3 regions of the Brevibacillus sp. FSL K6-0770 genome follow, and region 2 is predicted to be linked to each of the others. Evidence: predicted binding sites of a transcription regulator. Region 2 holds the regulator's gene; each other region holds the start of a gene.
The links. The regulator LexA, encoded in region 2, represses DNA repair genes until DNA is damaged. The targets are predictions, from matches to a motif close to CGAACATATGTTCG.
Positions count from the first base shown of each region.

Region 1 (4,384 bases), 2.0 Mb from region 2:
ACGAGAAGTACACCTCGCTGGCTCTTGATCCACTGCTGGGAAATGTCCCGGTCTACCGAATCGGACAGAGTGAAGAAGCTGGCATGTATACGGTCAAAGTAAATTCATGGACGGGCAAAATCGAAGAAGTCAGCATAAACCGTCCGGAAAACGTGGTGTACCCTGCAAGCTCCAAGGCGATCAAGGAGCAGGCTGCCATGGATCGGTTACTCGGCGTATTGCCGCTTGAACTGAACTACATTCACCAGCGGGATGCGCAGACGAATGCGATTACCTTTAAACTGGGCTACGACCTGTCTTTCCGGCAAACTCGCGCGCACTGCTTCTGCGGAGCAAATGCCAAGATTGACACGACGGTGTACGTTGATGCTTTGACGGGGCAGACCATTATCAAAGAATAAGCAAAAATAAGAAGCCGCCTTCTTTCTGCGTTACAGAAGAGGCGGCTTTTGTGTGTAACTAGACTAGGCGCTCGCTTCAAATCCGGTGATTTGATTCAGCGCAATTTTTTTGTCATCAGCCAAGACGAACTCTACGATGCCGTTTTTCATGCTGACAGCCTTGATGACGCCATTCAGGCTGTTGTTTGAGCTTGAACCGTCCGTGTTGGTTTGGCTTTCTGTGTAAGTGACGTTGAAACCGATCATTTGTGCATATTGCAACGAGTTGCTCATGGCATTGTTTTCCGGCTTCACGCTCATGCCGACGACCTGATCGAGCTTGACCGTCTGACCGTTGTTCAGCGAGAACTGAGTGATTCCGTCTTTTGTTGTGAACCCGGTGATGACGGCGTTGGCGATTTCGTCGACTTTTGTGATGTCGTCCGTAGTAGCCGGGTTTCCGTCTTTGTCTATTTCTTTGGTCGTTTTGTACGAAACGTCTTTGCCGATCATATTCATGAACTTGAGACTGCTGTCCAGCGCATTCCCCGTCATGCCTTGCGACTCCAGTCCTTTGATGTCTGCAAGCGGAATCGGGTTAGTCTCTCCAGTAATGCGGAAGTATATTTTGCCTTTGTCCATGTAGACGGCTTCCAGCACGCCTTCTTTTGTTTGAGTCGCAGTTTCTCCCGTTACTTCGTCTTTGGTCGTGAGGGAGTAGGTTGCGGTGCGACCCGTCAGCGCTTCGTATTTTTCCAGCGTCAGCATGCTGTTGTTGGATTGCTCCATCAAAGTGGACATCTTTTTCATTTGCTCCACCATGGTCATCATGCTCGTTTGCTGAATGAACTGCGAGTTATCCATCGGGGATGTAGGGTCCTGATGCTTCAACTGTTCCAGCAAAAGCTTCATGAACGCATTGTTATCCAGCTCTGCCGAGAACTCTTTTTTGCCCTGGTAGCTCATGTGTGGCTGTATATAAGGATTATTTTTAACGGTGGTTCCGATATCTGACATGTCGATCCTCCCTGAAGGTGGCGAGTCTAACCGTACATACTTGTACACTACTACTTATTATCGGTATAATCTGTCGAAGGATGAAGACAAACATTTGTTCGAATTTCTGGCTTATCAGAGCTTAAATTGTGTTATAATGGAAATAGAACAGTCTTGCAACGAGGAGATGAACGAGGGAATGGAGCGTTTTGAATTGGTATCGGAGTATCAACCGTCCGGTGACCAGCCGACCGCTATCGCCGAACTGGTGGCAGGCATCCAGGCAGGCAAGCGGCACCAGACACTGCTCGGTGCAACAGGTACGGGAAAGACGTTTACGGCTGCCCAAGTAATTGCCCAGGTGAACAAGCCGACGCTGGTGATGGCGCACAACAAGACACTGGCTGCCCAGCTTTGCGCAGAGTTCAAGGAGTTTTTCCCGAATAACGCGGTGGAATACTTCGTCAGCTACTACGACTACTATCAGCCAGAAGCATACATTCCCCAATCGGATACATTTATTGAAAAAGACTCCAGCATCAACGACGAGATCGACAAGCTGCGTCACTCGGCGACCAGTGCGTTGTTTGAGCGGAGGGACGTCATCATTGTCGCTTCGGTCTCTTGTATTTACGGTTTGGGTTCGCCTGAAGAGTACAAGGAACTGTTGCTGTCGCTGCGAGTGGGGATGGAAAAAGGCCGAGACGAGATTTTGCATCGCCTGGTCGACATTCAGTACACGCGCAATGATATCAACTTCACACGCGGGACCTTCCGGGTTCGTGGAGACGTCGTGGAGATTTTTCCCGCGTCGCAGAGCGAACAGGCTATTCGTGTGGAGTTTTTCGGGGACGAAATTGAGCGGATTACCTCTATCGATGTGCTGACCGGAGAGATTTTGGGACAGCGCGACCACGTAGCCATTTTCCCTGCTTCTCACTATGTCACCCGCGAAGAAAAAATGAAGCTGGCCGTTCAAAGCATCGAAGTGGAGCTGGAAGAGCGATTGGCCGAGCTTAAAGCGGCGGGAAAGCTGCTGGAAGCGCAGCGATTGGAACAGCGCACGCGCTACGATGTCGAAATGATGCTGGAGATGGGCTTTTGCTCCGGGATTGAAAACTACTCGCGACATTTGACAGGGCTGCCAGCAGGGCACGCTCCGTACACTTTGATGGACTACTTTCCGGAGGACTACCTTTTGCTGATCGACGAGTCGCACATGACTTTGCCGCAAGTGCGGGGGATGTACAACGGCGACCAGGCGCGCAAAAACGTCCTGGTTGAGCACGGATTCCGCCTGCCGTCTGCGAAGGACAACCGGCCGCTGCAATTCCAGGAGTTTGAGGAAAAGGTCAACCAGGCTATCTACATTTCTGCAACACCCGGCCCGTACGAGCTGGAGCATTGCCCGGAAGTGGTGCAGCAAGTCATCCGTCCAACAGGGCTGATCGATCCGACGATCTCGGTTCGCCCGATCAAAGGACAGATTGACGATCTCATCGGGGAAATCCAGGCGACGATTGCCAAAAACGAGCGCGTACTGGTCACGACTCTGACGAAAAAAATGTCCGAGGACTTGACGGACTACCTCAAGGAAATCGGAATCAAGGTACGCTATCTGCACTCCGACATCAAGACGATCGAACGGATGCAAATTTTGCGTTCCTTGCGTTTGGGCGAATTTGACGTGCTGATCGGGATCAACCTGCTGCGGGAAGGCTTGGACTTGCCGGAAGTATCGCTTGTGGCGATTTTGGATGCCGATAAAGAAGGCTTCCTGCGCAACGAGCGTTCGCTGATTCAGACGATCGGCCGGGCAGCCCGTAACGCTGAGGGGCGCGTCATCATGTACGCCGACAAAATGACAGATTCGATGAACTCCGCGATTCGCGAGACAGAGCGCAGGCGCGCCATTCAGATTGCTTACAACGAGAAACACGGAATTACGCCGCAAACGGTGAAAAAGGCCGTGCGCGAAGTGATCGAGGCGACCAAGGTGGCAGAGGAAAAAGCAGACTATTTGCCACATGCGGACTTCAAGAAGATGCCGAAGAAGGATCGACTGGCTGTTATCGAGCGTATGGAAGAAGAAATGAAGGAAGCAGCGCGCAACTTGATGTTCGAACGTGCGGCCGAACTGCGTGATTTGATTTTGGAACTGAAGGCGGAACTCTAAGGAGAGGTACTTTCATGCCATTGGAACATATTGTCGTCAAGGGCGCTCGTGCCCACAATCTGAAAAATATTGATGTAGTGATCCCGCGGGACAAATTCGTCGTTTTGACGGGTTTGTCCGGTTCGGGGAAGTCCTCGCTTGCTTTTGACACGATTTATGCAGAGGGACAACGCCGTTATGTCGAGTCCCTGTCTGCTTATGCCCGCCAGTTTCTCGGGCAGATGGACAAGCCGGATGTCGATTCGATCGAAGGGCTGTCTCCTGCGATCTCCATCGATCAGAAGACAACGAGCCGCAACCCGCGCTCTACGGTTGGTACGGTCACGGAGATTTACGACTACTTGCGCCTGTTGTATGCGCGTGTCGGCCGGGCGATTTGTCCCGAACACGGCATCGAGATTCAATCCCAGACGATTGAACAGATGGTCGATCGCCTGATGGAGTATCCGGAGCGCACCAAAATGCAAATTCTCGCTCCGATGGTTCAGGGGCGCAAAGGCGAGCACGTCAAGCTGTTGGAAGATATCCGCAAGCAAGGCTTTGTTCGCGTGCGCGTAAATGGCGAGATTACCGATTTGTCCGAGGACATCAAGCTGGAGAAAAACAAGAAGCACAACATTGAGGTTGTGGTGGACCGCGTTGTCGTGAAGCCGGATGTGCAGTCCCGCCTGGCGGACTCCCTGGAAACGGCCTTGCGTCTGGCAGATGGCAAGGTCATCGTCGACGTGATGGAACAAGAGGAGCTGTTGTTCAGCGAGAAGCACGCTTGCCCGATTTGCGGATTTTCCATTGGCGAGCTGGAGCCGCGGATTTTCTCCTTTAACAGCCCGTT
Region 1 covers NZ_JBBOBQ010000001.1:5,346,708-5,351,091, reverse strand. The annotation lists gene NST23_RS25430 (hypothetical protein) at 1-401, shown strand, start outside; gene NST23_RS25425 (flagellar hook assembly protein FlgD) at 465-1,397, opposite strand; gene uvrB (excinuclease ABC subunit UvrB) at 1,576-3,552, shown strand; gene uvrA (excinuclease ABC subunit UvrA) at 3,567-4,384, shown strand, end outside.
Region 1: a site for LexA is predicted at 1,485-1,498, ahead of uvrB (excinuclease ABC subunit UvrB). Genes of this name have one in related genera too.

Region 2 (4,384 bases):
TTTCAGCGAACGGATTGGCGCAAGCAGTTGTCTTTGTTCGTCAGAAAGATCAGCGAACAGCTGAAAAACCGCTTCCTGCGCAATGTCTTTTCGTGCCCGGATGACGTTCAAATCCGTGCTGCCCGTATACGCATTCAACAAGTTTTGCACCTGCCATTTGATAAAGTTGTAGTGGTGGGGAAAAATAAACGGTTGCATGTGATCGTGTACCTCCTGTATGTGTCCGCTGCGCTGGTGGAAGAACGCAGCAGTTTTGTCTCTTTTACTTTAAAAGCAAACGGCTGCGCTTGATAGGGAGAGAACGATTCTAAACAAAACTCGGCATAGAAAAAGCACTGATCGTCTTGGGGACAGATCAGTGCCTGAGTCTATTTGACATATACGATTTTTTTGATCGTTTCGATCGAGAGAAAATACTGTTCGGCCAGCTGTGGAATGGACACACCTTCGCGAAAAGCGTTGCGGATCAGGTTGTTCCTTTCATCCAGCTGTTTTCTTCCGCCAGAGCGGGTTCCCCATTTATAATGCGTGGTTTTTGACTTCGGGATATAGATGGTTTCCCCTTGCACATACTTCTGGATTTCTGCAATCAGGCTTTCTGGCAGCATATTGGCTGCATTCGCATATTTCATTTTCGCTCGCTCCTTATTTTGGCATTCAAATAAGGGGCAAAGCCGGAAAATAAAAAATGAGATACATAACGGTAGGCGATGTATTGTCTAAACGACTGTCCACCTCATGCAAAGTATCGCCTTTCTATTTCCAGGCTTTGCATGAGACGCTGCAGTATCTGGCAAACTGAATCCATTCACCAACCATACACCCCCTCGATCACGATTCATACCTTCCTGTGCAGTACGCAAACTCTGCGCAGTTCCTTCCATTATAGATCATCTTGCAGCGATTTTCATGCGCAGATGTTTGCGAGCGCTTTGCCACGTTACTCAAAAAACACGATCTTTGCGGCTTATCGGCCGACGATCAGGTCAAGCAACTGATCATCTGTCCATGGCTCCAGCGCAAGCAACGCTTGGTACGGGTCAGCTCCTGGGATGTGAAAATAGGAGGCAAAAGCTGGCTCTGTCTTCAAGCCGTTTTGCTTGAGCTGGCGGATGTGCTGTCGCGCTTTCGGTCCTGCCAGTTGCAGCAAGCGATGTTCGATGATCATGTGCCGATACGCGTTTTGTTGTTCGACGGGGCGCGGTTGGGCAAAAAGCTCGAACCAGAAGCCGTGGGCAAAAAAGGAGACAAGACATGTGGGCACAGCTTGTACCGGCATGCGGGCTTCCTGGTATCCTTCGCAGTCTGCGTAAAAGCTGCGGGCGATCTCGGCGAACAGCTCAAGATCGTAGCATTCGCAGACGATGTCCAAATCACTGTCGCCAAGATCGATGTCGAGCGGAATCGTTCCGGCGAGCACCGGATCAAAAGCTTGCAGGCGTTGCAAGACCGCGCTTTGTTCGATGGCTCGTGCGGCTGTTTGCTGTTTTGCTGTACCGTTTTGCAAATAGGTGAGATCACGCCAGTTTCTCGTCATAGAAAACTCCTGTTTCCTTCGGTATTTGCAGATGTTTGTCGCAACAAGTATGATAGATTCGCGAAAACAAGTGTGCAACAAAAATCGCTTTTGCTCGTATTACCTATGTGAGGGGAGTGCATGCAGATGGATATTTTACTCTGGATCGTTGTTTTGGTGCTATTCGCGCTCAGTATTGCAGGTATATTTTTGCCTGTGTTACCCGATACGATTTTGCTGTGGGCAGGCTTTTTGCTCTACCACTTTTTCATAGCAGATCCGGGAGCGGGGTTGCCAGCGTCCTTCTGGTGGGGAATGGTGGTATTCAGTATATTGCTGTACGGCGCTGACTTGTTGACCAACATGTATTTCGTGAAAAAATACGGCGGCTCCAAATGGTCGTCGGTGGCGGCTGCCGCAGGGATTTTTCTCGGGATTTTCGTGTTCCCGCCATTTGGGATGATCATTTTGCCGTTTGTCTTCGTCGTGCTGGTGGAGCTGTTGGTGCAGAACCAGCCTTTCGAGCGGGCGGTCAAAGCGGGCTTTGGCTCCCTGATCGGCTTTTTGGGAAGCGCAGTAGTCAAAGTAGTGTTGCAGGTGACCATGATTATCTGGTTTTTCCTCGCCAGATAGAGAGAAAAAAGGACAGCGATGGCTGTCCTTTTTGTATGCCGCGAAATTAGTGAATGAGGCGGTAGACGCCGATGACTTTGCCGAGAATGGAAACGGCGTCCAAAATGATCGGTTCCATCGTGGCGTTCTCAGGCTGGAGACGGAAGTGGTTTTTTTCTTTGAAAAAGCGCTTGACGGTTGCTTCGTCTTCTTCGGTCATGGCGACAACGATATCTCCGTTGTTTGCTACATGCTGCTGGCGCACGATGACGTAGTCTCCGTCGAGGATTCCGGCGTCGATCATACTGTTTCCGGACACGCGCAGCATGTACACCTTGTCTGAAGTCACGATATTTTCTGGAAGCGGGAAGTATTCCTCTACGTCCTCAATCGCCGTGATCGGTTGCCCGGCGGTTACTTTCCCGATGACAGGAACGCGGACAACGGAGTCTTCGAAGTTGTCCTGGAAGCGATCTTCTTCAGACAACAGCTCGATCGCGCGCGGTTTGGTCGGGTCGCGGCGAATCAGGCCTTTCTTTTCCAGGCGGGCCAAGTGGCCGTGTACGGTAGAGCTGGAAGCCAGTCCGACAGCTTCGCCGATTTCGCGCACAGATGGAGGATAACCTTTGTCGCGAACTTCCTTCCGAATGAATTCGATGATGGCTTGTTGTCTGCTAGATAATTTTGACATAAAAAGACACCCCTGATTTCTCGAACATATTTTCCTATATTATACCATGGGAGCTTGCGTTCGACAAACATAAGTTCGATAAAAAGGCGAACAGGAATTTTTGCCCGAAAGAACGTTTCTTGTCGAATGGTTGGTGCGAGCCAGAAGCATGGCTGTTCGCGGATTGTCCCATACCAAAAGGGGAATTGGCCATCTTGCCGTCACCTGCGTGAATTTTGCAAAGGGGCAGGTTTTCGTATTGACATGAACATATGTTCTCATTTATGATTGGAATACGAACTTATAGAACGTATGTTTGCAGGAGGTTATCCCATGAATGTCATGTCTATTCCTAACCGTTTTGAAAAAGAATCGTCCCGTCGCGTCCGTTTTGGTATTACCAGAGGCCAAGCCCTGTTGTTCCTGATTACGTTTTCTCTCTTTTTTTACTTGTTGACCGAACTGGTGTTTGCTTCTTCGCACGCTGAACCGCTAAAAGGAACAGAAGTGACGGTTCGCGACGGTGACAGCTTGTGGACCATTGCAGTCCGCCATCAAACGGAGACGGTCGATGTACGCGATCTGATCCAGGATATTAAAGAGGCGAACGATCTGCAGAGCAATCTGATTTATCCGGGACAGACCTTGCTCATTCCCGATCCGAAATGATAGAAAGCACTTGCCGGTTCGTCTCCATCTTGCGAGTTCGCCCTGATGTGATATAATTAAACGGCATTACTACTGGGTGGGAGGAACCGTACGTGGTATCTGACGCGGAAATCAAACGAATCAACGAACTGGTCAAAAAATCGCGCGAGGTTGGTTTGACCGATGAGGAAAAGCAAGAGCAGCAAGCTCTGCGACAAAAGTACATTGATGCGGTCAAGGCATCGCTGAAAGCGAATCTCGATTCCATCCGTTATGTGGAAGATCTTGAAGAGAATCGTCCCAAACATTAAGCTCACTTGTATTGATAAGGCAGACATCCTTGCTTGACGCTCGGGTGTCTTTTTGTTCCTTATGACTATCAGGTATTCGACAGAGGAGGAAAACAGATGGCGTGGGTGGCTGTAGCGGTAGGCGGTGCTGTCGGTTCATTGTTTCGCTATTGGTTGTCTTTGGCGGCGAATCAGCCGGGGTGGCCAATCGGCACCTGGTTAGCCAACATCATCGGCTCATTTTTGATCGGCGTGTTGTTTGTGATCGGCAAAGAGCGGGGAGGCATTTCTCCCGAAGTGTATATTTTGTTTACCACAGGGGTTATGGGTGGCTTCACGACGTTTTCCACCTTTTCTCTGGAGGTTGTTTCTTTTTGGGGCGACGGGCAATGGCTGCGCGGGACGCTGTATGCACTCGCGAGTATCGTGGTCGGGCTGTCCTCATGCGCCGTAGGGATTTGGCTTGCCCGGCAAATGCAATAATAAAAAATAATGGATAAAGCTGAGAGGGGGGATGGGTGTGAGTACCCAGCACCGCGATTACGAAGCAGAACAAAACAAGCTGAAAGAGACGATTGCGCTCATTGACGACGAGATTGTTCAACTGCGTGAGGAAATTAACGAAGCAACCGATGACTATGTGAAACA
Region 2 covers NZ_JBBOBQ010000001.1:3,351,870-3,356,253, reverse strand. The annotation lists gene NST23_RS15595 (FusB/FusC family EF-G-binding protein) at 1-198, opposite strand, end outside; gene NST23_RS15590 (CD3324 family protein) at 369-683, opposite strand; gene NST23_RS15585 (DUF4269 domain-containing protein) at 968-1,537, opposite strand; gene NST23_RS15580 (DUF456 domain-containing protein) at 1,664-2,149, shown strand; gene lexA (transcriptional repressor LexA) at 2,196-2,819, opposite strand; gene yneA (cell division suppressor protein YneA) at 3,132-3,467, shown strand; gene NST23_RS15565 (DUF896 domain-containing protein) at 3,560-3,757, shown strand; gene crcB (fluoride efflux transporter CrcB) at 3,854-4,219, shown strand; gene NST23_RS15555 (HelD family protein) at 4,257-4,384, shown strand, end outside.

Region 3 (4,384 bases), 580 kb from region 2:
GTTTGGCACGACCGAAATCGTTGCGAGCCATAAGCCATAAAGGAAGGAAGTCCAGCTCGATTGTGCCTCTCTCTGACTTGCTCCTCTGGTGATTAGGGCAGTTATTGGCAAATGTCCTCATTACCTTTATTCATCTTCCTTGTCAAAAAAGCCGCTCGGTTGACCGACTCTTCCGCACTTTACTCAAGCTTTTCCAAGAAAAAACCCCAGATAAATCCTAAGGATCAGCCGCCAACGACTAATTTGTTTGGATCAACAAACGACATGACCGTTTTGTTGACCGCAAGCAGTCACATCCCGTTTGCTGAAAAAAGTATCGACGTTTTTCACAGAGAAAACCCTGCTCCTTGGATACTTGAAATATTACCCGCCGAATCCTCCGATACTAAATAAAGTGTCCAATATCCTGGCTCGGTAATAGTAAATCCATCCAAAAGCACCTGTTTCCGTTGATCGGCTGTTACATTCAATTGTCCAGATCGTACGATTCTCGGATCATTCCCGGCCATAATCAAACTTTTATTAGGCATAACGTTAAAATCCGCGTCCCTAACGAAGATATAGTAAATAGTCCCGGGCTCATCTGACCAAATCTCAAAATCTGCCGTGGTCGATGTGTGATTTCCAAGCATTGCATTCACGTTTGGAGTAATTGTATCATCGTGCGGTGTAACGATATGCAGTTCGCCTTGGGCGATATTGACATTATTCTTGTAAAAATGAAGCGTGATGTCATAGCTTGTATCCGCACGTAATGTTTTAATAGCACCAAATCCATAAGTCTCTCCGTAATTGAAGACCCTGTATTCCTGCCCATTTACATAAGCCACCATGTAATCGGCATAGTCGCTATCTGACCACCTCCATCTAAATTGGACTTGCTCCGCACTTAGTGCTGTCTGTTCGATTGTTACTGATAAGCTATTTCCGGGTCACCCTGGACCTACACCGTGCGAGCGACTTTCATCGCACACGGCGTTCCATCAACAAATAAGAAGATAACGATTTACAACGGGCAGATTTAGGGTAAAGGGAGCAAGCTTATCTTGCAGCTAACTAAAGTTATCGTTTCAACCCGCGCGATTTGATGAATGGCGGGATAATTGAATCTCCAGCCCCATGCCAGAAGATCAGTTAAACCAATGGATGATCATTTCAATTGCCATAACGACGGGCCCAATTCAGAAATTTTTTCATCATCACAATCTCCTCCTTAGTTTAGCGCTTAATAGCGCCTTCGCTAAGTAAGGACATCGGGAGAAAGATTTTAATAAACGACGAGAGGTAACCGGTAACAGGCATGAAGAAGCGTGAGCGGAAAATTTTTTCAAAATCGCAGCGCGAAACATTCTCAGCGGCGATGTTACACAGCTGGAACTAATCCACTTTCAAAGCATCACAAAAATGTCCAGCCGTTACATAGATAAGAAGTACATCACAGAGATGCGCCCGCGGTGGAACGACCAGGTCGAGATCCGAAAAAATAGAACCTTGCTGACGCGAAATACCCCACTTAAAGGAGGCATTTTACCAGTTTCTCGTCTTTCTTCAGCTGAAGGACCCCTTCTCGTTGCTTCGGCAGAACAAATCGGATCGAGAACGGATTGTCTATCTGGAATGCTATCTCAACACACCAACCCTTCCATATGTTACAAGAGATCAGACAGCATGGCGGTTCGCCACTGACTGTACCGCAAGGATGTTGTCGATTACAAAGACACGCGGCGCTTTTCTCGTGAGGCAGTACGCTTTTAGTCGGTCGTCTGAAATTTCGATGGGACGCAAAGTTCGCTGTGTAGTGCGGCCGTCACTGCCAAGGTAAATAATCCGGATGTACTGATGCTGTTGTATGGCTCTTTGCAGTTGCCTTTTCATGCTGTTCGCCTCCATATAGGAACGTTTGTTTGTATTATATGCGAACATAATACGAATATGCAAATAAAAAAAGCTCCACACTTGTGGAGCTTTGCAGAAGCGTCGAACTGCCCTATAGCTACCCGGTTAAAATTTTTCAGGGAATTGCTTGACGATGCCTTCTGTCAAAATGTCCGCCAAATGAATCATATGGATCTCGTTTTTGTCCGTTGCTGCAATATCCGCTTTCCAATCTCCTTTGAGACAGTTCAGAACTATTTCCGTAATCAATTGAAGGTGCGCATAAAGCATATCTTGCAGCGTTTTAAACTGCCAGTTCGGATTCGCTGCACTTAAAAATTTCGAAATATCGTCAGCGTTTCTATGCCAATCCGCCTCCAGCTTTTTCACATCCGCCTGATTGCCCGCTTTGGCAGCCGCTACAATTTTCCCAGCGATCAAAATATGCTCTCGGAGAAGATCAGCCAGCTTATTTCCGGCGGCTTCCCCATAATAAGGCTTGATCAGATTCCCGATATCCTGCTGGTTCTGCAAAAGTCGGTCCAAAACGTCCTGCTGGTCTGGACGATTCGATATGGCACTGACAATGTAGCTTCTCGTCCATATTGTATGGTCGATCCAGACTTTCTGCATATCTGTCTTCAACTGCACCATTTTGGGACTTAGGCAAACTGAATCAGCGGCCTTCCCCTCTTTGGCTTGCACGGATACTACTGCCTGCATCATGCTAAAAACGAGTGCCAAGGTCAACAGTAACGCAAGCATCCGTTTGATTTTCATATTCATCTGCTCCTCTGTTCATAGGAAATAAGTCTTTTCAGGCTGTTTTATTATGGTTGAGATACCTGATTTTATACATTGCACTTGCCACTTTGAGGTTATTTAGGGTTGGTTTTCAATGGTTGCCAAGAGATAGATGAAATGCTCATGGAGTTGTTTAAACAGGCAACAGCCCTCCCCGGTTATCCTCCGGACGGAGGGCCGTGCTTTTGTCGCGTTGTTTTTTCTGTCATCCGGTCAGGCATCGTAAACATAAGCCAGGGCAACTCGCTCAGTCCGCCTGCTGGATCGTTGGTCAATCGCTTTTTCCAGGCGTTCGAGTTGTTCAGTAGTCTTTTGGCAGTCAAACACTGTCAATTGCCTTCAAGCCGGCTTCACGTTTCCAGCTCTCCAGCTTGAAGGCCGTAGACGTTTCTTTATCGATAAAATTGTCAGGCTTATCAACATCATACTTATCTGGCCTATCCGTCTCAATCAACTTGATCAAATTATGCGGGTACGCTGGGTCAGCAACGTCACCCGTCTTCCATATCTTCTGGAAAACGCTTCTGCTGAGTGATCCAAGTGACACAATTCTACTAGCACTTAGCGGAATCAATGCATAAGTTGTTGAAGCGTCATGTCCTGCTGCCATTACTGGCCCGTCTGGTGAGAATGTGACAGGTGCACTGTCTGATCCAAGACTTTACTCGTATTTTGCACCCAACTTCCAAGTGATTCTAGAACAACCGTGTTCCTTCCCCCTTTCCAAAAGAAAAAGCCGCTCGGTTGAGCGACTTCGAAAGTAATGACTGATGGAGCGCTGTCTAATCTGCAGTACCAGTATAGAAAGGCAAACCGATAGGCGAAGAAGCATTGTGAGCTGCATCTTCAGCTGTTACATAAAGAGTGTAGTTGGTATGACCAGGAGTCAATCCACTTAGATGGACATTATTTGGGCTACTAAAACTCGCTGCGATATAACCACTATCTACTGCAAGGTTCCCTTGTCCGTCAGTTCCTGCCTTAATCTGAGAGCTGTTCGGTGCGGAAGCATTGCTAGGAACTACAACAAAATAGAGGGTTCCATCCTCATTCACATTGAACTTCAGATCAGCATCTGTGGCTCCAATCCGATAATCGTGATTCACAAATGTGAATGTTGGTGGTGTCGTATCGCTATTCTCGCCTTATCCCTTTTCTATTTCTCGGTTTATAACGAGCCTACACCGTACAGGCGACTTTCATCGCACACGGCGTTCCATCAACGGATAACAAAGGAGATTTACAACGGGCCAATTAAGCGTAAATATTTACAGGATTTGAATGCAACATTTGAATCCACGTAGCAAGTGATAACAAAACAGCCGATTGGATAAATCGGGGAGCCACTCGACAATCAGCTTCATCAAGGAACAGTCAAAAGAAGTTTTCACTGGGTTCGAACCAGCGCCCCACACCTCTTACTTACTTTTACTTACTTTGTATAAAAAAAGACTTTTAATAAAAGTCTCGTGGATTTGAATCACATTCTATTTTTAAAGGCATAAACCAATTTCTCAGGAATTTTCGTGTATCTGAAACTGTTATCGGAACATCGCCTTTTTGAATATCGAGGTACAGGCTATAGCCTCCATCAGATTTAGACTCAATTGGAATCAAGTCAATAAATTCGTTAAAATCTTTTACTGCTTCGCTGGCGCTATCTATTTGTGGTTTGGTTACATCACTTACAATCATCAAAAATTGT
Region 3 covers NZ_JBBOBQ010000001.1:3,936,788-3,941,171, forward strand. The annotation lists gene NST23_RS18555 (hypothetical protein) at 327-833, opposite strand; gene NST23_RS18560 (WYL domain-containing protein) at 1,660-1,875, opposite strand; gene NST23_RS18565 (glycosyltransferase) at 2,002-2,655, opposite strand; gene NST23_RS18570 (hypothetical protein) at 2,999-3,289, opposite strand; gene NST23_RS18575 (hypothetical protein) at 3,462-3,785, opposite strand; gene NST23_RS18580 (hypothetical protein) at 4,135-4,374, opposite strand.
Region 3: a site for LexA is predicted at 1,894-1,907, ahead of NST23_RS18560 (WYL domain-containing protein). Genes of this name have one in related genera too.